Regions from separate parts of the Aestuariirhabdus sp. LZHN29 genome, predicted to be linked through region 1. Evidence: predicted binding sites of a transcription regulator. Region 1 holds the regulator's gene; each other region holds the start of a gene.

Region 1 (7,497 bases):
GGCGGTGGTGCGGGTTGCGCTATCACGCTCAATCGTACAGGGCATCGTGGGTCTGGAACCGCAGGTACCGGTGATTACTCTGGATCCCACATTGGAACAAATTTTGCTGCAGTCAGTACAGCAGGCACGGCAAGGTGGTGCTGCCGCCGATGAAGGGGTCGTTTTGGAGCCGGGAATGGCTGAAAAATTGCAACAGTCCCTGGTAGCAGCGTCACAGCAGCAGGAGTTGGCGGGCAAGCCCGTCGTGTTACTGGTAGCTGCACCCATAAGGCCTTTGTTGGCGCGCTTTGCCCGTTACGGTGTTGCTTCGATGCACGTGCTCTCCTATCAGGAGATTCCGGACAACAAGCAAATAACCATCGAAGGAACAGTCGGACAGTAATGACAATGCCAGGTTACATCTCAGGCAGCAATCGACGCTTTATAGCAGGTGAAATGACATGAAAATTAAACGCTACTTCGCATCCGATATGAGGCAAGCCCTGAAGCTGGTCAAGGATGATTTGGGAGATGACGCGGCGATTGTGTCTCAGCGCAAAGTCGCCGGCGGAGTTGAGGTGGCCGCTTCGATTGAAGCCAACCTTCCGCGTAGCGCGGCGTTCGGGAGCGCTGAGGCTCGCAGTGGGCTGGATGGAGCGCTCGCGAAAGCGCGAGAAAAGGTTGTGGCCGCAGAGCAGGGAGTGGGAAGTGCTGGGGCTCAAGCTCAGCCTATTGGAGAGCAACACGTAGCCTCAGCCGATGCCGTGCGCCGTACGCTTCAATCATTACAAAGCGAGCGCAACGGTACAGCGAGTGCGCCTGCGACGCATTCGTCCGTAGCCAGTCAGGGTACGGGGCAGCAGACGCTGGAGCTGATGCGAGATGAGCTTAACAATATGAAAGAGCTGCTACAGCAGCAGTTGGGGAGCGTTGCGTGGGGGCAGTTTGTGGAGCGATCTCCCCAGCAGGCCATGTTCTGGCGTCGGCTGACCGGCATGGGTTTATCAGCGGCGATGTGTAAGCAGCTGTTGACGGTCATTGAGCCCGGCAAACCGGCCACCCACAATTGGCGGCAAGTGCTTGCCGCCTTGGCCAGGCAATTGTCTACCACGCAGAAAAATCTGGTGATGGAGGGGGGGATATTTGCTTTCATAGGGCCTACGGGGGCGGGTAAGACAACTACCATTGGCAAGCTGGCAACCCAATACGTGTTGGAGCACGGACCGGATCAGGTTGCGCTGGTTACGACCGATTGCTACCGGGTTGGTGCAGCCGAGCAGGTCAAGGCTTTGGGGCGTATTCTGAATGTGGCGGTGCGAGTCGTGGAAAATCCACGCCAGCTTCAGCCTACTCTGGACGGCTTGAGTGACAAATCCCTGGTGCTTATTGATACTGCAGGCCTGCACCATCAGGATCCCAATCTACAGCTACAATTAGCCATGCTGAACAACGTAAGGCCGATGGTACGCAGCTTGTTGGTTTTAGCGTGCACGAGTCAGCAGCAAGTGATGCGGGCGGCTTATCATACCTATGGTGGTGCGAGACTTGTGGGCTCAGTCTTTACCAAAATCGATGAGGCCACCAGTATGGGGGAGGCTATTAGTTTGGTGTGTGAGCATGGACTACCAGTTTCTTACCTCGCTGATGGGCAGCGAATACCGGAGGATATCTGCCAGGCACGTGCCCATAGCTTGATTAGTCGAGCCGTAGCAATTTCAGAACAGCTGCCAGAAGATGACGAAAATATGATCAGTTCGTTTGCCAGGAGTAGTAGCCCCACCAGTCCCTATTCGACTCGCTATGTAAGTTGAGGTATTGAGGATAGAATGGGGCACCAACGTATTGATACGACACAATTTTCGCGGACATTAAGTTCCGCTAGCGGGTTTATGAGGGTGAGAGCAACCTATGGTTAGTCGACAACCTGTGCAGGTGATTGCAGTAACTGGCGGCAAAGGCGGCGTGGGGAAAACCAATGTCTCGGTCAATGTTGGCATTGCGTTGGCCGAAATGGGCCGCAGAGTCATGTTGCTCGATGCTGACTTGGGGTTGGCCAACGTCGATATATTGCTTGGCCTCTCGGCCACTAAAAACCTTGAAGATGTGATGGCTGGGCGCTGCGGGCTGCGAGATATCCTTTTGAATGGGCCTGGTGGTATTAAAATCATCCCGGCATCCTCCGGCACCCAGTCGATGACTGAGCTTTCCCCCCAGCAGCATGCGGGAATGATCAGTGCATTTAGTGAGTTGAGTGGCCAGCTTGATGTATTAATTGTAGATACGGCGGCAGGCATCTCTGACAACGTGGTGAGTTTTGTCCGCGCGGCCCAGGAGATCTTGCTTGTAGTGACTGACGAACCAACCTCTATTACCGACGCCTATGCGCTGATAAAGCTGTTGAACCGTGATTATAATATGATGCGTTTCCGTATCGTGGCTAATATGGTTCGCACCCCTCAGGAAGGCCGCAACCTCTATAACAAGCTGGTTAATGTCACTGACCGCTTTCTCGATGTGGCCTTGCAGTATATGGGGGCAGTACCGTACGACGAGTCCGTGCGCAAATCCGTACAGCGCCAAAAGGCGGTTTTGGAGGCATACCCCAGAAGCAAGGCATCCATAGCGCTCAAATCATTAGCGCAAAAAATTGACGCGTTGCCCCTGCCAACAACCTCTCGGGGACATCTTGAGTTCTTCGTTGAGAGTCTGCTAGCGGCGGAACATGGGGGGTAGCCATGGTAGCGGTTCTGGAAGGGCTGGGTATGTATACCGATAATCAGGCTGAGTCGCTAAATGTGCTTGTGGAACGGCATGCGCCGTTAGTAAAGCGCATCGCTCACCACATGGCCGCTCGACTACCCGCTAATGTACTCGTGGATGACCTGATTCAGTCCGGCATGATTGGGTTGCTCGAATCAGCGCGCAAATATGATGGCAGTAAGGGTGCCGCATTCGAGACTTACGCCGGTATTCGTATTCGCGGAGCCATGCTGGACGAAATACGAAAGGGAGACTGGGTGCCCCGGTCAGTGCATCGCAACGGGCGTCGTGTGGCTGATGCTGTTAAGGCTGTGGAGTCAAGGTTAGGGCGTGACGCTAAAGATAATGAGATTGCGGCCGAACTACAGGTTAGTGTTGGTGAGTATCATGGGATGCTGCATGACTGTATGGGTAGCAGGTTGTTCAGTTTCGATGATCTGCTTGACAGTGAAGAATGCCAGCAGGAGACCGCATTGGCGTCCTTGGATGCCTCCTTGCCCCATGAAGGGGTGCAGGCGGAGCGCTTCCGTGAATCGTTGGCTGAGGCGATAACGACGTTGCCAAAACGTGAACAGTTGGTATTGTCTCTATACTACGATGAAGAGCTGAATTTGAAGGAGATCGGTGTGGTGCTCGGTGTTAGCGAATCGCGGGTTAGCCAGCTTCACTCCCAGGCGGCGTTAAGGCTCAGGTCGCGGCTTGAGGGGTGGGCATTGGATTCGGGGTAATCCTTTCATTCACAAGCTAGACTTGTAAAATACAATGTTCTGAACACACCAATATTTGAGGTTTCACGGAGGCCGGTTTGGACAAAAATATGAAGATCCTCATCGTAGATGACTTTTCTACGATGAGGCGCATCATCAAGAATTTGCTGCGGGATTTGGGTTTTACCAACACTGCAGAGGCTGACGATGGCCAGACAGCGTTGCCAATGCTGCAAACGGGTGGTTTTGATTTTCTGGTTACTGACTGGAATATGCCGGGAATGACGGGCATAGAGCTGCTAAGAGCAGTCAGGGCTGATTCAAAACTGAACACCTTGCCCGTGCTGATGGTGACCGCAGAGGCAAAGCGTGACCAGATCATTGAAGCAGCCCAGGCTGGAGTAAATGGCTACGTAGTGAAGCCGTTTACCGCACAGGCGCTCAAAGACAAGATCGATAAGATTTTTGAACGCGTCGATGCAGGCGGTTGATAAGGGCTGGATATGACGCTTTTTAAATACGACAGAGATAATACCGAATTGGAATCTGATCTGAAGGTACAAGCGCAAAAATTGGTGGAGTTGCTCGAGACCGGCGATATGTCCGCAGCGATCAATGTGATCAACGAACTCAACGAGATGCGCGACAAGAGCCTCTACCGGGAAGTGGGCAGGCTGACTCGGGCGTTGCACGAATCCCTTATGAATTTCCATATCGATTCGGGCATTACCGGGACGGACCAGGAGCAGATCTCCCATATGGTTGATGCCTCGGATCGACTTGATTATGTCACCAAGATGACCGAGGGTGCCGCCAACAAGACGATGGATATTGTTGAGGCCTGTGCGCCAGCAGCGGCTCAGTTGGGAACAGAAGCCAAGGTTTTGAATCAGGAGTGGCAGCGTTTTACCAGTCGTCAAATGGCTCCGGATGAATTTAGGGATCTATCGAAGCGCATAGGGCCTTTTCTGGCAGAGACAGAGCAGCGATCTATCGACCTCGGTAACAGCCTGAATGAGATCATTATCGCGCAGGACTACCAGGACCTTACCGGGCAGGTTATCAAACGAGTCGTCAGCCTGGTTTCTGAAATAGAAGACAGCTTGGTACATCTGGTCAAAATGGCAGGGAAAGTGGATCAGATGACCGGTATTGAACACGAAGAGTTTACAGCCAAGCCCGCTGCCACAAGCATTGAGGCAGAAGGGCCGCAGATCAAGAAAGATCAGCGGGATGATGTTGTCTCCGGGCAGGACGAGGTTGATGACCTCCTTTCCAGTCTAGGGTTCTAAGGAGTTAGGTATGAGTTTTGAGGCAGACGAAGAGATCTTGCAAGACTTTCTCGTTGAGGCGGGCGAGATTCTTGAACTGTTGTCGGAACAGTTGGTTGACCTTGAAAACCAGCCTGACGATAAGGAGCTTCTTAATGCAATATTTCGTGGTTTCCATACGGTAAAAGGCGGCGCGGGTTTCTTGTCTCTTAACCCCTTGGTTGAGTGCTGCCACATTGCAGAAAATGTATTCGATATATTGCGTAATGGACAGAGATCAGTATCCCCGGAATTGATGGATGTGGTGCTGCAGGCACTGGACGCTGTTAACGTCATGTTCTCCGAGGTCCGTGAAAGGGTGGAACCTACACCCGCAGATCCGGCGCTATTGCAGCAGTTGGCGCTAATGGCTAAACCAGAGGAGGCCGGTGAGGAGGAGGTGTCACCGGAAGTCGCGACGGCTGAGGCGCAAGAGCAAGAGCCGGAGGCGGCGGCCAGTGGAGATATCACCGACGACGAGTTCGAACAGCTACTCGATTCACTGCATGGGGAAGCTGCCCCCGAATCAGCGCCCCAGGTTACAGAGGGCGTATTTGCCGGAGAGGGTAGTGATAACGGCGCTGCATCGGGTGACGAAATTACTGACGACGAGTTTGAAGAACTCCTCAACAATTTGCACGGAAATAACAAAATAGGGGGCTCGGAGAGTGCTCCTGCACCAGCCCCTTCCGCTGCCAATAGCAGTGATGAAATTTCCGATGATGAATTCGAGGCATTACTGGATCAGTTGCATGGCGGGGCTGCTCCGAGTGGTAGTGCTGACAAAAACACTCCTGCTCCGACTCCTGCACCAGCCGCAACCGGCGATAGTCAGAATATATCAGACAATGAATTTGAAGATCTGTTGGACCAGCTTCACGGTAAAGGCCAAGGGCCTGGTGTCGCCGCGGCCAATAGTTCGGTGAAACCTTCGGCTCCGGCTCCGGCTCCGGCTGCAGCAAAGAGCAAACCTGCTGCAGCAAAGAGCAAACCTGCAGCGAAAGCGAAAGAGAGTGCGCCGCCTGTGGAGACAACCGTTCGGGTTGATACCGCACGTCTGGACGATATCATGAATATGGTGGGTGAGCTGGTACTGGTGCGTAATCGCCTTGTGCGCCTCGGGGTTAACAATGGTGACGAGGCGCTGTCTAAAGCAGTCGCTAACCTTGACGTCGTAACGGCTGACCTACAGCTTTCCGTTATGAAAACCCGGATGCAGCCGATCAAGAAAGTATTTGGCCGCTTCCCTCGAGTCGTCAGGGATCTTGCTCGAAACTTGAAGAAAGAGATTAATCTTCAACTTGAGGGAGAGGAGACTGATCTGGATAAAAACCTGGTCGAGGCGCTGGCTGACCCTCTGGTCCACCTGGTGCGCAACTCGGTCGATCACGGTATCGAAACGCCTGACGCTCGTGAAGCCGCAGGCAAAGATCGCAAAGGTAACGTTATACTCGCCGCTGAGCAGGAGGGCGATCACATACTGCTCTCTATCGCCGATGATGGGGCCGGTATGGACCCCGATAAGTTGCGTGCATTGGCGGTGGAGCGAGGCTTATACGATCAGGATGCGGCGGATAGATTGTCTGATTCCGATTGTTTTAACCTGATATTTGCCCCCGGTTTTTCGACCAAGAAAGAGATATCGGATGTGTCCGGGCGCGGTGTGGGAATGGATGTGGTGAAAACCAAGATCTCCCAACTCAACGGCATCATCGATATTCAGTCAGAAGCTGGCAAAGGCACCACAATACTGATCAAGGTACCGCTAACGCTGGCCATTATGCCGACTTTGATGGTGATGCTCGATCAGCAAGCATTCGCGTTGCCCTTGGTTAGTGTGAATGAAATATTCCATCTCGACCTTTCCAAGACCAATGTCGTCGACGGGCAGGAAGTTGTTATCGTTCGTGATAAAGCGCTTCCCCTGTTTTATCTCAAGCGCTGGCTGGTAGATCCCAAGCAGCTGGAAGGAGGCGATGTTGTCGAGGGCGAGGAGGCTCACGTGGTTATCGTATCCGTGGGTACCCAGCGTGTCGGCTTCGTCGTTGATCAGTTAGTTGGCCAGGAAGAGGTGGTGATTAAACCGCTCGGATCGATGTTGCATGGCACGCCGGGAATGGCTGGAGCAACCATAACGGGTGATGGTCGCATCGCACTTATTCTTGATGTTCCCAGTATGCTTAAAGAGTACGCACGTCGACTATAACCTCTAAACGGAGCCGGTATCTATTGCCGGAGACCTGTTGCAGATCATTGGAGAAACCGGGTGGCAGTAAAGGTATTAGTGGTTGACGATTCAGGCTTTTTTCGCCGAAGGGTAACCGAGATTCTGAAAACGGATCCGGGTATCGAGGTGATAGGTGTCGCTAGCAATGGCCGTGAGGCAGTGGAAAAAGTCACCGAGCTGAAGCCGGATGTAGTGACTATGGATTATGAAATGCCGGTTATGGATGGCATCTCTGCGGTCAGGCAAATAATGGCGAGCCAGCCGACTCCTGTGTTGATGTTTTCATCCCTTACTCACGAAGGGGCTCGCGTCACTCTGGATGCACTTGAGGCGGGTGCTGTGGACTTCCTGCCCAAGAATTTTGAGGATATTTCACGAAATACTGAAAATATTCGCCGCATTCTTTGTGATCGGGTGAAAACCGTGTCCCGCAGTATGCGCCGTGCTGCGGTGCCGACGGCACCTTCAGCACCAGTGGCCAAACCTGCCGCCAGGCCAGGTGCTCGTGCGGCAA
Region 2 (7,497 bases), on a different contig from region 1:
GATCGCGGGTAACCCGGTGCTGTCGACGCCGAATGGTCGTCAGTTAGAGCATGCTCTTGGCGAACTGGAGTTTATGGTGGCGATTGATCCCTACCTCAACGAAACCACCCGCTTCGCCAACATCATATTGCCACCGGCGTCGCCCCTGGCCCATGAACAGTACGATATGGTGTTCCACCATTTTGCGGTGCGCGACACCCAGCGCTATAGCGAAGCGATCTTCGCACCTCGCGCAGGCGCGTTGCTGGACTGGCAGCTGTTTAACGGGCTGGGAAAAGCGATGGCAGAGCTTAGCGGCAACTCCTTTCAGCCGCTGCCCGCCCCGCGAGAGCTGGTGGATCGAGGGCTAGCGCCCAGTGGGTTGAGTGTTGCGAAGCTGCTGGAATCCCCCAGTGGCATCGATCGCGGACCGATGCGAAGCAATCTGTTACGGCGCATTAAAACCCCTGACGGCCAGATTCACTGCGATGTGGCGGCATGTTTGCAGGATATTGAACGTGTGCAGGAGTCCTTGCAGCGGCCCGTCGGGGAGTTGACGTTGATCGGGCGTCGCCATGTGCGCTGCAACAACTCCTGGATGCACAATAGCCAGCGGCTGGTGAAAGGCAAATCACGTACAGCGTTACTGATTCATCCCGCCGATGCGGCGCGATATGGGTTAAGCGAAGGTGATCGGGCGCGGCTGGCCTCACGGATTGGGGAGGTGGAGGTCAGTATCTCGATTACCGACCGCCTGATGCAGGGCGTTGTGAGCTTACCCCATGGCTGGGGGCACCAGCGTCCTGGCGTTCGGTTGCAGGTGGCGAGTGAGTTCTCCGCCCCCAGCGCCAACGATCTGACCGATGAGCTCTGGCTGGATGCCCTGTCGGGTAATGCGGCGGTTAACGGGGTGCCCGTGTCTTTATCGTCGTTGCCGGCGCAATAGTAGGGTAGCGGCGTTAATTGTTGTAGAATGCACGCCAGAAGCGGTAACGGGATGCTGACAGGCAGGCCCTGCCGGTGAACTCCAGTTGAATTTTTACGAGGTAACCTGATGGATATTATGGACCAGATCAAACAGCAAATTGAGAGCAATACTGTCTTGTTGTTTATGAAGGGCACCCCCAACATGCCCCAGTGTGGTTTCTCCTCCAAGGCGGCTCAGGTCGTGATGGCCTGCGGTGAGCGTTTCGCTTACGTCAATATTCTGGAGCATCCGGAGATTCGGGCCAACTTGCCCAAGTACGCCAATTGGCCGACCTTCCCCCAGCTGTGGGTGGGTGGTGAGCTGGTCGGTGGCAGCGATATCATGGCTGAGATGTACGAGTCCGGTGAGCTGCAAACCCTGGTCAAGGAAGCCAGCGCCGCTGCGGGTGAGCAAGAAGCCGGATAACGCGCTCGTTGCCGGGGAAATCAGGCCGTTTTCGGCACGATCCCCACGTACAAAAGCCCGCCATTGGCGGGCTTTTGCCGTTATAGGCTTAGGTTATGAAAGTGGGCGCCGGGCGCCTTCAGGAGGTGGCAGACTGCAGGTAATTTTGTAAGCCCATCTTGTTGATAAGCTCCAGTTGAGTTTCCAGCCAGTCGATATGTTCCTCTTCCGAATCGAGTATTTTTTGCAATAGCTCGCGGCTAACGTAGTCTCGAATACTCTCGCAGTAAGCGATCCCTTCGCGTAGATCGGGCAGTGCGCAGTCCATCTCCAGGTTGAGGTCGCTTTGCAGCATCTCCGGGACGTTTTCGCCGATATGGAGTTTTCCCAGGTCCTGCAGGTTGGGCAACCCCTCAAGGAAAAGGATTCGCTCGATGAGCCAGTCTGCATGCTTCATCTCGTCGATGGATTCGTGGTACTCCTTCTCGGCCAGTTCGGTCAGCCCCCAGTCCTTGTACATGCGAGCATGAAGAAAATACTGGTTGATGGCGACCAGTTCGTTACCAAGGCAGCGGTTGAGATGCTCAATCACCTTACTATCACCTTTCATCGCGGTTCTCCTGTTAAGGGCTGGACTTTCAGTATGGATCAGCGATTTCAGGGCGCAAGGGAGATATGAGGTAACAGGGTGGAATTAAATCGCCGAGTAATAATCGCAACCGGTTGCGGGTTGCTGGTCGTTACCGGCCTGACGGAGCAGGTCCCGAGCGGTACGGGCGCATTTGCCACACTGGGTACCCACTCCCAAGGTTTCACGCAGGTCGCGCAGGCTATCGGCACCGGTATCGATCGACTGTTGAATCTGGCTATGGGTGATTCCTTTGCAAAGGCATACGTACATGATGGGTTCCTGGGAAAAGAGATCATTGGGGTTGAAGTGTTACGGAATAATAACCAAAACGAGAATCATTATCAATAAGTAGAAGCCCTTACTGCAAACCGATTACCAATAGGAAATCTCTATTGTTCCGCAAAATAAAATCAATGGCGATTTGGTGGGATGCAACCCCTGCACGGTGTACTATGCTTACCACCTGATTCACCGCGCCAGAAGCTGTAAACCGCTCTAGACAGGGCGTTTCACTGGCCACAAGAGATTGAAATCTTATCTGTTTTTGCAACATTGATCGGCGTGTTAGATAGCCGGTTTTCATAGTTCAACATTGGAGGAATATAACTATGGGCGTATTAGTAGGAAAATCTGCACCGGATTTCACTGCAGCGGCAGTACTGGGTAATGGCGAAATCGTTGACAGCTACACGTTGTCTGCTGCGATCAAAGGCAAGAAGGCGGTTGTGTTCTTCTATCCGCTGGATTTCACGTTTGTATGTCCCTCTGAGCTGATTGCCTTTGATCACCGTATCGAAGAGTTTATCAGTCGCGGCGTTGAGGTGATCGGTGTCTCTATCGATTCCCAGTTTAGCCACAACGCCTGGCGTAACACCTCTGTTAACGACGGTGGTATCGGTCCGGTTAAGTACACCCTGGTTGCAGATGTTAAGCACGAAATCTGCCGCGCTTATGATGTAGAAGCCGAGGCGGGTGTGGCGTATCGCGGTTCCTTCCTGATCGACGAAGATGGGTTGGTGCGTCATCAGGTCGTTAACGACCTGCCTCTGGGGCGTAATGTCGATGAGATGTTGCGTATGATCGATGCGCTGGCGTTCCACCAGGAGCATGGCGAAGTCTGCCCTGCAGGATGGAGTAAGGGTGACAAGGGCATGAATGCATCCCCCGATGGTGTTGCCAAGTACCTGAGCGAGAATGCCGATAACCTGTAAGCTTAACGCCTGCAGTGGACAAAAAAAGGGACGCGATCGCGTCCCTTTTTTTGTCCTTTCGGTGATGTGGAAGCGTTAGCGAAACGGATTCCAGCCCCCCAGCTCCTGCCAGCGATTGACGATGGCGCAAAATAGTTCTGCCGTCTTTTCCGTATCATACAGAGCAGAGTGGGCTTCACGGTTATCAAACTCGATCTCCGCCGCCTGACAGGATTTGGCCAGCACTGTCTGGCCATAGGCGAGTCCAGCCAGGGTCGCGGTGTCGAAGGTCGAAAAGGGGTGAAAGGGATTACGCTTGAGGTCGCAGCGGTTGACGACCGCGTTTACAAAGCCGAGATCGAAAGTGGCGTTGTGGCCCACCAGTATGGCTCGGTTGCAGCCGGTACTCTTTACGGTTTTGCGTACGATGCGGAAGATCTTCTCCAGTGCTTCCTTTTCATCGACGGCTCCACGCAGGGGGCTATCGGGCTGGATACCAGTGAATTCCAGCGCAGCGGGCTCAATATTCGCTCCCTCAAAGGGATTGACGTTAAAAGAGATCGCCTCGTCAGGGTAGAGGAAACCCTCTTCGTCCATGCTCATGGTGACCGCGGCGATCTCGAGCAACGCGTCGGTCGACGCGTTGAAACCGCCGGTTTCTACATCAATAACCACCGGCAGGAAGCCGCGGAAACGGCTCGCTATCAATGATTTACCCTGCATCTCATCGTTCACACCCTTGTCCCTTCTATTACCTGCCACTGTAGCGTCTCACCGGCCCGCAGGGGTACCAGTGGTTGCTCACCCAGCGTAAGTGTCTTTGGCACCTGCCAGGGCTGTTTAATGAGCGTGATTGTATCGGTGTTTCTGGGAAGTTGGTAAAAGTCAGGGCCATTAAAGCTGGCAAAGGCCTCGAGTTTGTCCAGTACCCCCAGCTCTTCAAAAAGCTCAGCGTACAGCTCTATGGCGGCGTGTTCGCTATAGCAACCAGCACAGCCGCAGCTGTTTTCTTTAGCTGCCTGGCTATGGGGGGCTGAATCGGTGCCGAGGAAAAAACGGGAATCCCCGCTGCTAACGACATCGCGCAGGGCTTGCTGGTGCCGGTTGCGTTTTAAAACGGGCAAGCAGTAAAAGTGGGGCTTGATGCCGCCGACCAAAAGGTGGTTGCGGTTATACAGCAGGTGCTGGGGGGTTATGGTCGCCCCGACATTGTGGTCGGCGCCGAGCACAAATTGTACGGCGTCGGCGGTAGTGATGTGTTCGAACACGATGCGCAGTTGCGGATAACGTATGTGCAACGGGGCGAGCTGCTGTTCGATAAAGGCCGCCTCGCGGTCAAAAATATCGATGCTATCGTGGGTGACCTCGCCGTGCACGAGCAGTGGCATACCAACTTCTGCCATCGCTTCCAGTGCTGGATAGATCTTCTCCAGTGAGGTCACACCAGAGTCGGAATTGGTTGTGGCTCCTGCGGGATAGAGCTTGGCAGCACTGATTTGCCCACTGGCGTGCGCCTCCCGAATGGTCATTGCACTGGTGTTGTCAGTCAGGTAGAGGACCATCAAGGGTTGCCACAAGCTGCCGCGAGGGCGTTGGGCGACAATACGGTCACGGTACGACATTGCCGCTGTCAGGTCGGTTACCGGCGGGGTCAGGTTCGGCATGACGATCGCTCGACCGAAATAGCGCGCGGCGTCAGCAACGGTATGTTTCAGCGCGGCACCATCCCGCAGGTGCAGGTGCCAGTCGTCGGGACGGATAATAGTGAGGGTGTCGGTCATGACAGGGGCCTTGTTTTTCGATCATCTAAGCTGTTGCGCATCCTAACCCAACGGCGTTCGTTTCGATAGATGAAGGGCCTTCTAAAGAGCTGAGCGCAGAATCAAAATCAGGGGTAAAGTTTTACTTATGGCAGCCGATATTCATGGATGTAACGGGAGTGCAGGAGTGTACAGTGGAGAATCGGGGTAGGCGCTTTATCCTTTGGTCGGGTCTGGCAGCGATGGTTTCGCTGTTGGCAATGCCTGCCCACGCCGCGACGTATAGTGCGCCGATGGACAGCTCTACCTGGCGTCTGGAAGCCTCGGTATTCGAATGTCGCCTTTCCCACTCCATTCCCGCCTACGGGGAAGCGGTGTTTTCCCACCGGGCCGGTGAACGGGTCAGTTTCTATCTGGATAGCTGGCACCGCCCTATGCGGCAGGGCAAGGCGGAGCTGACGTCCGAGCCGCCACCATGGCGTATCGGAGCGGTGGTTCGTGAGATGGGTGCGGTCACCGTAAGTGCAGGTCGTAAACCGGTCTCCCTGAAGGGGTCGCTACCCAGCTCGATGCTGGCACAGCTCTATGGCGGAATGCAGCCAACCCTCCATCGTCTGTCCTGGTATGACAGTAAGCAGCCGGTAGCGGTTGAGTTATCCCCGGTTAATTTTCAGCCGGTTTATCAGCAGTATGTGGGCTGTCTATCGCAGTTACTTCCGGTCAATTTTGACCAGATTCAACGTACCATCGTGCTCTTCGATAGCGGTAAAACCCAGCTCAGAAACGAGGCGCTGCAAACCCTTACTGATATCGTTACCTACGTTAAAGCGGATCCCTCGGTCAGTACCATCTTTATTGATGGTCACACCGATAACCGGGGGCGCCGGCTGGCGAATCGTGAGCTGTCCAAGGAGCGCGCTGAAGTGGTTCGTGAATACCTGCAAAAACGTGGCTTGCCAACGGATATGATTCTGTTGCGATTCCACGGTGAGCGCTACCCGGTAGTGGACAATACCAGTAGCAGCAATCGTGCCCGCAACCGCCGGGTTACCATCCGCCTGGAAAAAGAGGAGAGCTTCGATAGCTGAAGCTCCACCTATTTTGGCTATTTGCACTCTGAGGTTGGGTTTTTGACCCGTGGTAGCAAAGGAGAGCCCCCCGGTTCTGTGCAAAACCAGGTAGGAGTCAGCTTGGTGTTCCCCAGGCGTTTCGTGCATAAGTTGGTTGGGCACTGTAGTGGTCAAAACGGTAGCTACGCGCGCAGAGGGGACGTTAGCGAAACCGGATCACGGGCGGTTGGAGTCGACCAAGGGACGCTGATAAAGAGCTTGTCTAACCGCATCTTGCGCCCATTTGCTGTCCTTTTGCGCTACTGACACTGCCACCACACCCCTGCAAGCCGGATACACATAAGTGGACAGCTATTTTGCAGCTCTGAGCGACTGGTATAGACAGGGACTATGGGTTCTCGGCCATCAGTGTCTTTTCAGGGATCATCCGCTGAGGCGTATTTTGGCAATACCTCAATGGCTTCAACCGTCGTCGGCTAGATGAATGGCTTCTACGGTTTGTGCCAGCACGTCGGGTTGATTCTTAGTCTTTTACAAAATTGACATTGACGCGCCTCCACTTGCAGGCTACAAGTAAACATATGAATATATATTTGAATGTTTATGAGTAATGCTGTTTCATGAAGACATGTAACTCGATTAGAAGAAAATTAAGCGAAGACGCCACCGCTGAGCTTGCGGACATGTTCCGATTGATGGGGGATGGTAGTCGATTAAAAATCATTCTCGTCTGCCTGAACGAACCTGTGTGCGTAGGTGATATAGCCCTGCAACTTGAGCTCTCAGCGTCACTGGTAAGTCATCACTTGCGCCTTCTTCGCGCCGCACGCCTACTGCGGTCAGAAAAAAGAGGCAAACAGGTTTTTTACTCCGTTGCAGACGAACACATACGCTGTGTTCTCGAAGACATGATTGACCACGTGGCTGAACCCTATGATCGCGAGGAAACATAATGGCAGGGTGTACTAGTTGTGCCAGCGATAGCGCGACCGACTCCGACCGCATGAATCCGCAGTTTCGTCGCGTATTATGGTTTGCTCTGGCTAGCAACGGCATGATGTTCATTGTTGAGCTTGGTGCAAGTTTCTACAGTGGGTCGATATCGCTTCAGGCCGATGCCCTCGATTTTTTTGGCGATTCCATCAACTACGGCCTATCCCTTCTCGTACTTGGAATGAGTCTACAGGTTCGTGCCAAGGCTGCTCTTTTCAAAGGTGCCACCATGGCGCTTTTCGGTTGCTGGGTCATAGGCAGTGCGATCTACAGGATCGGCTCAGAAAAAGTACCTGACCCTGAGATCATGGGCGTTATTGGCCTCATGGCATTGGCGGTCAATGTTTTGGTCGCAGTTATGCTGTTTCGCTACCGCAGCGGCGACAGCAATATGCGCTCCATCTGGTTGTGTAGTCGAAACGATGCTTTAGCAAATATTGCGGTAATGGGGGCTGCTGTCGGCGTCTTCACCACCGCGTCAGGCTGGCCAGACCTAGTGGTT
Region 3 (7,497 bases), on a different contig from region 1:
GACCCGCAGTGGTCGCGCCGTTACCCTGCAACTCTTTACCGAACCCCGCAATATTGGAAAGTGCGATCATGCTATTGACTCTCTCAAGCGTGCCATGCGCTGGGATGAAGAGGTTTATGGGCGTGAATACGACCTTGATATTTTTATGATCGTCGCTGTTGATCATTTCAATATGGGGGCGATGGAAAACAAGGGCCTCAATATTTTTAACTCATCGTGCGTGTTGGCAAGCCCCGATACGGCAACAGACAGCAGTTTTCAACGCATTGAGGCGATCGTTGCCCATGAGTATTTTCATAACTGGTCGGGTAACCGGGTCACCTGCCGCGATTGGTTTCAGCTGAGCCTAAAGGAGGGCTTTACTGTCTTTCGCGATGCCGAGTTTTCTGCGGACATGAATTCACGCTCGGTCAAGCGGATCGAGGATGTCAGTCTGCTCAGAACCGCACAGTTCGCGGAGGATGCAGGACCCATGGCCCATCCGGTCCGACCGGAAGCCTATATGGAAATTTCGAACTTCTATACCCTGACTGTCTATGAAAAGGGAGCGGAAGTCGTGCGGATGATTCACCATCTGCTCGGGGCGGATGCGTTTCGCAAGGGCAGTGATCTCTATTTCGAGCGCCACGATGGTCAGGCCGCAACGGTTGAGGAGTTCGTCAGTGCGATGGAGGAGGCCAGTGGTGTCGACCTGGGCCAGTTTCGTCGCTGGTATGAGCAAGCGGGTACACCCAGGGTTGAGGTCACTGACCGTTACGACCCAGAGGCAAACAGCTATACCCTCAGTTTTACTCAAAGCTGTCCTTCAACCCCGGGGCAGAAGGAGAAGCAGCCACTTCATATACCGATAGCCGTTGGCCTACTGGACGACTCTGGCGCCAACGTGTTGCCTGAAACAACGCGCTTGTTGAATCTGACGCAGACACAGCAGAACTTCACCTTTGAAGGCGTCACAGCGCGTCCGGTCCCCTCACTGCTGCGGGGTTTCTCTGCCCCGGTAAAACTTAGCTATGAGTACAGCGATGCCCAGTTGGCGTTTTTGATGGCTAATGACAGCGATGGTTTCAATCGTTGGGATGCGTGCCAGCAATTGTGCGTGCGCGTGTTGCAACGCATGGCGAAGCACTATCTTAGCGGCACGCCAATGGAGGTCGACAGGATCTTGACCGCAGCGTTTAGCCAGCTTCTTAATGCCCCGGTGACGGATCATGCGGCGCTGGAATCGATGTTGGTGTTGCCGGCGGAAGCCTATCTGGCGGAGATCTCTGATGTGGTTGAAGTAGAAGCCAATCATGCTGCCCGTGAAGCTCTGGCAAACCATCTATCGGCGGCCTTTGAGCCCGAGTTTGAGCGACTTTATCAACTGAGCCAGTTGGAAGGGGAGTACCAACCCAGTGCGTCTCATATGGGTTGTAGAAGCTTAAAGAATGCCGCTCTCGCTTATCTGGCCCGGGCCTCGGATCGTGGTATTGAACTGGCCGAACAGCAGTATCACCTGGCCAACAATATGACCGACCGCTTTCGAGCATTGGCCGTTTTAGTGCACAGTGAGCGTGAAGCGGCGGAGGCGCGCTCCGCAAACAGCCTGAACGAATTCTATAATAAATTTAAAAATGATCCGCAAGTCATTGAATTATGGCTATCTGTTCAGGCATCCTGCCAGCGGAAGGGTGCACTTGCGCGGGTGAAAGCCCTGATCCAGCACGACGCCTTTGATAGCGGGAATCCCAATAAATTGCGCTCCTTAATCGGGGTCTTTTGTTCGCAAAACACTACCGGATTTCACGGTGGGGAGGGTGAGGGGTACCGTTTCCTCGCAGATCAGGTTATCGAACTCGATAAGCGTAACCCGCAGATTGCGGCACGTTTAATCATACCGTTGACTCGCTGGCGCAAATATCCAGTGGCACGCCAGCAGAAGATGCTTGAGCAGCTGCAGCGAATTTTTGCCCAGACCCTCTCAGCGGATCTCTACGAGGTGGTCAGTAAAAGTTTGCAATAGGCCCGCTACAGGCTAATCGCTTGATTCGTTCCAAACAGGGTCAAGCGATACCGTTTGCTACCGTTAATGCGAGTAAAAACTCCGCAGCTGGCATTGTAAAAAGTCCCGTGGGTTACCCGCAGATCTGTGGCCTGGGCGGGTAAGCGGTTGAATTCCAGCGTGCTTTCACCCCGCAGGTAGAGACTCAGCAAGGGTGTTTTGCCGTTATAAAACTGCAGCATAGCGTCCTCGCTTTTTTCATTGACGATACCCAAGGATGCCTCGCCGGGTATGCCTTTAAGGATTTCACCATCAAAAGGGCGGGGCTGTGGGTACTTATTACACTGCTCCTTGCGAGCAATCGTTGCATCGCCAAAACCCATTTCTGCTTCCCTCACATACCCGCTGTGCATGCCGCTGGACACTTTGAGCCAGACCGAATCTGCAACTGATTCGACCCTGACCTGATGGTATACGGGTATTCGGGTAAGCACGCGACTCTCCACTGCTGCCTCCTGGTGAAGATCCACAAGCCCAAGACTGTAATGTTGTCCCAAACGCTCCTCCCCATAGAGGGGGCGGTGAAATGGGGAGATAGTCACCGGCTCGCCCGCCCCAATGGGTGCGGGTACTGTGGCGGCCCGAAGCAACCAGTGGGGATTGAGCAGCAGAACCACAGCGATCGCAGGTAACAGGATCATTAATGCGTGGTAAAACAGAAAGTTTGGCGCGGAGCCTTGAACGCTGGCGGCTCTGGTGCTCGGATTTCCCAGTCGCTTCAACAGACGCTCAATTCGATCGACGAGGGAGGCGTTCTGAGTCAGGTTTCGAGCTTGGTCCAGCAGGGCAAGTGCGCTGGTGTTGTGATTGGTTTGTAGTTCGTGGCTGGCAAGTCGGTACAGCAGTATGGCGTTGCTTTCACTTTCCAGCTTGCCACCACGGGCATTGTTAATGAGTGCGCCCGGCGTACGCAGGAGTCCGCCCAGGGACCACCATCCGAATACCAGGTTGTGTAAATTTGCTGCCAGGGTCGCGCGTAACCCGCAGGAGCGGCAGAGATCGCTGCGGTGGCAGTTGCTGACGGTGGTTATTATCATCCCTGTTACCTTGGTAACCTCTCGACAGCGCAGCGAACTGTCCGTAACCCCGCAGCCTTGGCACTTGGGGGCTTTTAGGGAACGGGGGGCGCCTGTTGTGCCCGGGCTCGGTGCTTGCCCGTTAACGGGGTTACCCCCGTTGCTCTCTTCGCGGTAGGCTTTTTGTAGTCGACTGCGGTTAAGGCGGGGGTCTGCCGCTGGAGGCTCGGCCGTGGGGGGAGTTTCCGTTGACCGCGGCGATGGTTCCCCAACCCGTACCGTTGCGGGATTTAGCCCGGGCTCAGGTGGTAGTAGCCCTGCGCGATTGAGATGGTCGTTGATTCGCTTATAGGCATCCTGTAGGCGTTTAAACTGTTCTGTGGTGTCCCGGTCGGGGTTCTTATCAGGGTGAAGGAGTCGAGCGCGCCTTTTGTACGCCTGGCGCAGCTCTTCCGGTGATGCGCCAGGGGCCAGCCCAAATAGCTTGTAAAGGCCTTCTGTGTGTCGCTCCATGGCCAGCTTGACTCTCAGGTGTGTCGAATGGAATTAATAGCGATTAGCTTAATCTGAAAGAGTATAGCGGTAGACTAAAGCGCGGTCAGCTACGGCCGATAACCCTGCTTAGTGTAACCCCTCATCTGGTAATCATCATGAACCTGTCCCAATTTACAAACGCCGCGCTTTTTAATGCCCCCTCATTGCGTGAACGCCATCCCGGGAACCTGACGTTCCCACTCCAGCCCGGCGGCAACGCCGGCGATCAAAGCGGGAAGCAGGGAATGGAAACCCTTAACGGTGCCCTGCGCAAGCATCTGCAGCGGGTGCCAGCCAGCGAACCGGTGGTTTTTGATAACCCTTACTCGCCTGACAAGGTGGCGGACAAATTGACAAACCACATCCGCAGCCACATGGAGCGCGAGCGTACTGCAGGTGCTAGTGATGATCGTTTACAGGAACTCTACGATATTGGCGTGCAGGCAGTGGCGGACGGATTTGCTGAGGCCCAGGAAATATTACAGCAAATGGGGGTTCTACAAGGGCAGATCGCTACCGATATCGATACTACCTTCGACCTGTTTACCCAGCAGGCCGAGGCCATGCGCAATGAAATGATCGCGCCGGTCCCTACGCAGCCTCAAATAAGCCCTGAGGCCGTACAAACCTATTTTTCTGCAGAGGCCATTCAGGTATCCCGTAGCTTCGAGTTTGAATTGACCACCGCCGAGGGTGATCGTGTAACGATCAATGCCGCCGGGGCTGCTGGCTATGGGCAGGGATCCTATCAGGGCATCGAGTCGGGGGAGGGGGAGAGTCAGTCTGTTTCAGCTTTTGCCAGCGCCGCCTACCAACGAGGATCTTTCGCTTTCGAGGTGCAGGGGGATCTAAATGAGGAGGAGCTGAAAGCCATTGATGCCCTGCTGTCCCAAGTTAATGATCTGAGCGATTCCTTTTTTAATGGAAACCTCGACGAAGCGTTTAGCAAGGCGCTTTCCCTGGGATTCGACAGTCGTCAGATCAATAGCTTTGAGCTGGACCTCAGTCAAACCAAGACCTATACCGCGATCGAGCAGTATCAGTCACAGATGGGTGATTCGGCAGATAAGGGCGCGGGTATTCGGGAGCTGGCCGAGTACGCAAACGATCTACAACAGGCATTGAAAGAGGCGAGTCGTTTCGAAGCACCCCGAGAGCTGTTGCAGCAACTTTTGGATTTCGAGGACCGGCTAAGGGCAACTCCCGAATTACTACAGCAGCAGCTGGCCGGGCATCGAGAGCTTAACGACTGGCTACTTGAGTCGATCTAAAGCCACGATGACTTATTTTCAGTAGTTTGGACGCGCCGAAAACAGCATAAATCAGGTAAACTGGGCCCACTTTCTAACCGGTCCGTAGCCTGATGTTGACGCTTGTATTGTACACCACCAGTGGATGCCACCTGTGCGAGCAGGCGCTGGAGCTACTACGCCCGACGATTGAGGTGAACAATCTACAGCTATTGCTGGTTGATATCGCCGACAGCGATGAGATGATCGAGCGTTACGGTATCCGTATCCCGGTTATCAAGCTTGAGGGGGCTCAGGGAGAGTTGGGATGGCCCTTTGATGAAATGCAGGCTGTTGAATTTCTTAACCGCTCCTTAGGAGAACTGGACAATGCTTGATCTGGTTCTGGGAGGGGTGCGCAGTGGCAAGAGCCAGTTTGCTGAAAAACGCCTGCAACTCTGCAAAGAACCCCGAGGCTATCTTGCTACGGCCTCAAACTCATTTCATAGGGACGACCCTGAGTTTTCGCAGCGTATCGCGATGCATCGACAGCGGCGTCCAAGCGATTGGTTAGTGCTCGAAGAACCCCTTCAACTGGCGACTGCCATTACCCAATGCAATGCCAACTCCCTACTGGTTGACTGCGTGGGCGTGTGGCTTACCAACCTGTTACTCACAAACGATCGTCACCTGCTCGAACGGGAGATCCTCTCATTTATGGAGGTGTGTTCCGCTACCGAAAAAGAGCTTGTCGTTGTCTCCAGTGAGGTGGGGTTTGGGGTGCTTCCTGCCGGGGAGTTGAGCAGGGATTTTGTCGATCAGTTGGGGCTTCTAAACCAACGCCTGGCCGAGAGAGCTGACAGCGTGTGGCTGAGCATCGCGGGAATCGTTCAGCAAATCAAATAGGACTAAGGAAAAAGGGAAAAGTAATGCAGGATTTTTGGTTTCGTAAGTCGATAACACCCCCCAATGATATCCACTTTAAAGATGCCGGTGATCGGCAGGCCCAGTTAACCAAGCCGGCAGGGTCCCTGGGTGCCCTGGAGAGGATTGCCTGCCGCCTGGCTGCGATGCAGGAACGAGAGAAACCCTCGGTGGATTCGGTTTCTATCCGCTTGTTCGCAGCTGATCACGGAATTGCTCGCAAGGGAGTTTCCGCGTTCCCCCAGGAGGTTACCGTGCAGATGGTAGCGAATTTCTGTCAGGGTGGGGCCGCTATCAGTGTGCTTGCTAGTGAGATCGGTGCCGATCTTGAGGTTGTTGATATGGGGACCTGCTCCTCCCCTTTGAGTATCCCGGGTGTTATCGATCGCACCGTATCCGCAGGAACATTGAGCTTCGATCAACACAGGGCGATGACCGAACCCCAACTGCTGCAAGCGTTGGCAGCAGGTGCAGAACAGGTGGACAGCATAGGCAAGGCTGGCTGTGAGCTATTTATTGCAGGCGAGATGGGGATCGGCAATACCAGCTCGGCGACCGCAATTTCCGCCTCTCTTCTCGATCGAACTCCAGCCGATCTGGTAGGACCCGGCACCGGAATCGACGCCGAACACCTTGCCCGCAAAACGGAGATTATCGAAACGGCGTTGGCCTTTCATCGTGCACAGGGTGCCGATCTCAAGGATGCATTTGAGGTCTTGCAATGTGTGGGAGGGTTCGAGATTGCGGCCATGGCCGGTGCTTACATGCGCTGCGCGCAGCTTGGGGTACCGATCCTTGTAGACGGCTTTATCAGTACGGCGGCGTTCCTATGCGCTGAGCGTCTGGCGCCCGGAACCGCTCACTGGGCGTTTGCAGGCCATGTGTCTGCTGAGCCCGGACACCGGGTAGTGCTCGAGGCGCTGGAGCTGGAACCCCTGCTACAGTTGCAGATGCGCCTGGGGGAGGGCAGCGGTGCGGCAGTGGCAACCCCATTGATTAGAAACGCGTGCGCGCTGCACAACAATATGGCGACCTTTGCCGAGGCTGCGGTTAGTAATGCCGGCTGAGTGTTCTGTCACGACGATTGATCTGTTACGCCACGGTCATTGCAGCTGGCCCCCCGGTTTTTATGGTATCAGTGACAACCCCCTAAGCGAGTGCGGGTGGGAGCAGATGGAAACAACCCTTTCAGCGGTTGCGCCAGGTTATGATCTGGCGCTGACCTCTCCTCTCTCGCGCTGCTCAGGATTTGCCGAACATTGGGCTGCCGTCCATGGTGTTGAGTGCCAGCAAACCGAGCTTTTAGTCGAAGGGAGTCTTGGGGTTTGGGAGGGACGGTCGGTGACGGATGTAGAGAACGAGGACCCTCAGGGGTTGGCGCGCTTCTGGGCCGAGCCTTTGCGATACCCGCCGAAGGGCGCTGAAACCCTTGAGGCGTTGCAACTGCGCATGACAAGGTTCGTGGCCAGTATTCTGGAGTCTCATCGAGGCAGTAACATATTGATGGTGACCCACAGTGGGCTTATTCGGGCGTACCTTATGGCTCTGCTGGGTTGCGAATCCAGCGCATGGCGCACAATAATGATTGCCCATGGAAGCCTGTGCCGGATCAAAATCTACCACCAAGAGGGGAAGGATGATTGGTTCCAGGTTGAACGCTATGGGGTCACCGGATATTAACGATGCTTGATTCACTAAAGTTGGCGCTTCAGTTTCTAACCCGTATTCCAATAAACGGCATAGACAGGGTGAG

What was found. Region 1 encodes FliA, which starts transcription of late flagellar genes. Its sites were predicted from a motif close to CTAAAGTTNNNNNNNNNNCNGCCGATA; they were not measured.
Region 2: the regulator FliA is predicted to act here: its motif matches at 5,067-5,093, upstream of ACP3PW_RS09775 (flagellar protein MotY).
Region 3: the regulator FliA is predicted to act here: its motif matches at 3,645-3,671, upstream of ACP3PW_RS16750 (DUF5610 domain-containing protein).

Annotation. Positions count from the first base shown of each region.
Region 1 covers NZ_JBNIEU010000004.1:233,365-240,861, reverse strand. The annotation lists gene flhA (flagellar biosynthesis protein FlhA) at 1-382, shown strand, start outside; gene flhF (flagellar biosynthesis protein FlhF) at 441-1,790, shown strand; gene ACP3PW_RS15175 (MinD/ParA family protein) at 1,888-2,712, shown strand; gene ACP3PW_RS15170 (RNA polymerase sigma factor FliA) at 2,742-3,467, shown strand; gene ACP3PW_RS15165 (chemotaxis response regulator CheY) at 3,557-3,937, shown strand; gene ACP3PW_RS15160 (protein phosphatase CheZ) at 3,950-4,738, shown strand; gene ACP3PW_RS15155 (chemotaxis protein CheA) at 4,749-6,962, shown strand; gene ACP3PW_RS15150 (protein-glutamate methylesterase/protein-glutamine glutaminase) at 7,023-7,497, shown strand, end outside.
Region 2 covers NZ_JBNIEU010000002.1:653,930-661,426, forward strand. The annotation lists gene ACP3PW_RS09740 (molybdopterin-dependent oxidoreductase) at 1-925, shown strand, start outside; gene grxD (Grx4 family monothiol glutaredoxin) at 1,034-1,372, shown strand; gene bfr (bacterioferritin) at 1,491-1,961, opposite strand; gene ACP3PW_RS09755 (bacterioferritin-associated ferredoxin) at 2,046-2,252, opposite strand; gene ACP3PW_RS09760 (peroxiredoxin) at 2,591-3,193, shown strand; gene rnt (ribonuclease T) at 3,269-3,895, opposite strand; gene pyrC (dihydroorotase) at 3,904-4,953, opposite strand; gene ACP3PW_RS09775 (flagellar protein MotY) at 5,097-6,020, shown strand; gene ACP3PW_RS09780 (ArsR/SmtB family transcription factor) at 6,686-6,955, shown strand; gene ACP3PW_RS09785 (cation transporter) at 7,006-7,497, shown strand, end outside.
Region 3 covers NZ_JBNIEU010000005.1:215,098-222,594, reverse strand. The annotation lists gene pepN (aminopeptidase N) at 1-2,002, shown strand, start outside; gene ACP3PW_RS16760 (hypothetical protein) at 2,008-3,078, opposite strand; partial or broken gene ACP3PW_RS16755 (J domain-containing protein) at 3,388-3,570, opposite strand; gene ACP3PW_RS16750 (DUF5610 domain-containing protein) at 3,708-4,862, shown strand; gene ACP3PW_RS16745 (glutaredoxin family protein) at 4,955-5,218, shown strand; gene cobU (bifunctional adenosylcobinamide kinase/adenosylcobinamide-phosphate guanylyltransferase) at 5,211-5,726, shown strand; gene cobT (nicotinate-nucleotide--dimethylbenzimidazole phosphoribosyltransferase) at 5,750-6,811, shown strand; gene ACP3PW_RS16730 (histidine phosphatase family protein) at 6,801-7,424, shown strand; gene cobS (adenosylcobinamide-GDP ribazoletransferase) at 7,427-7,497, shown strand, end outside.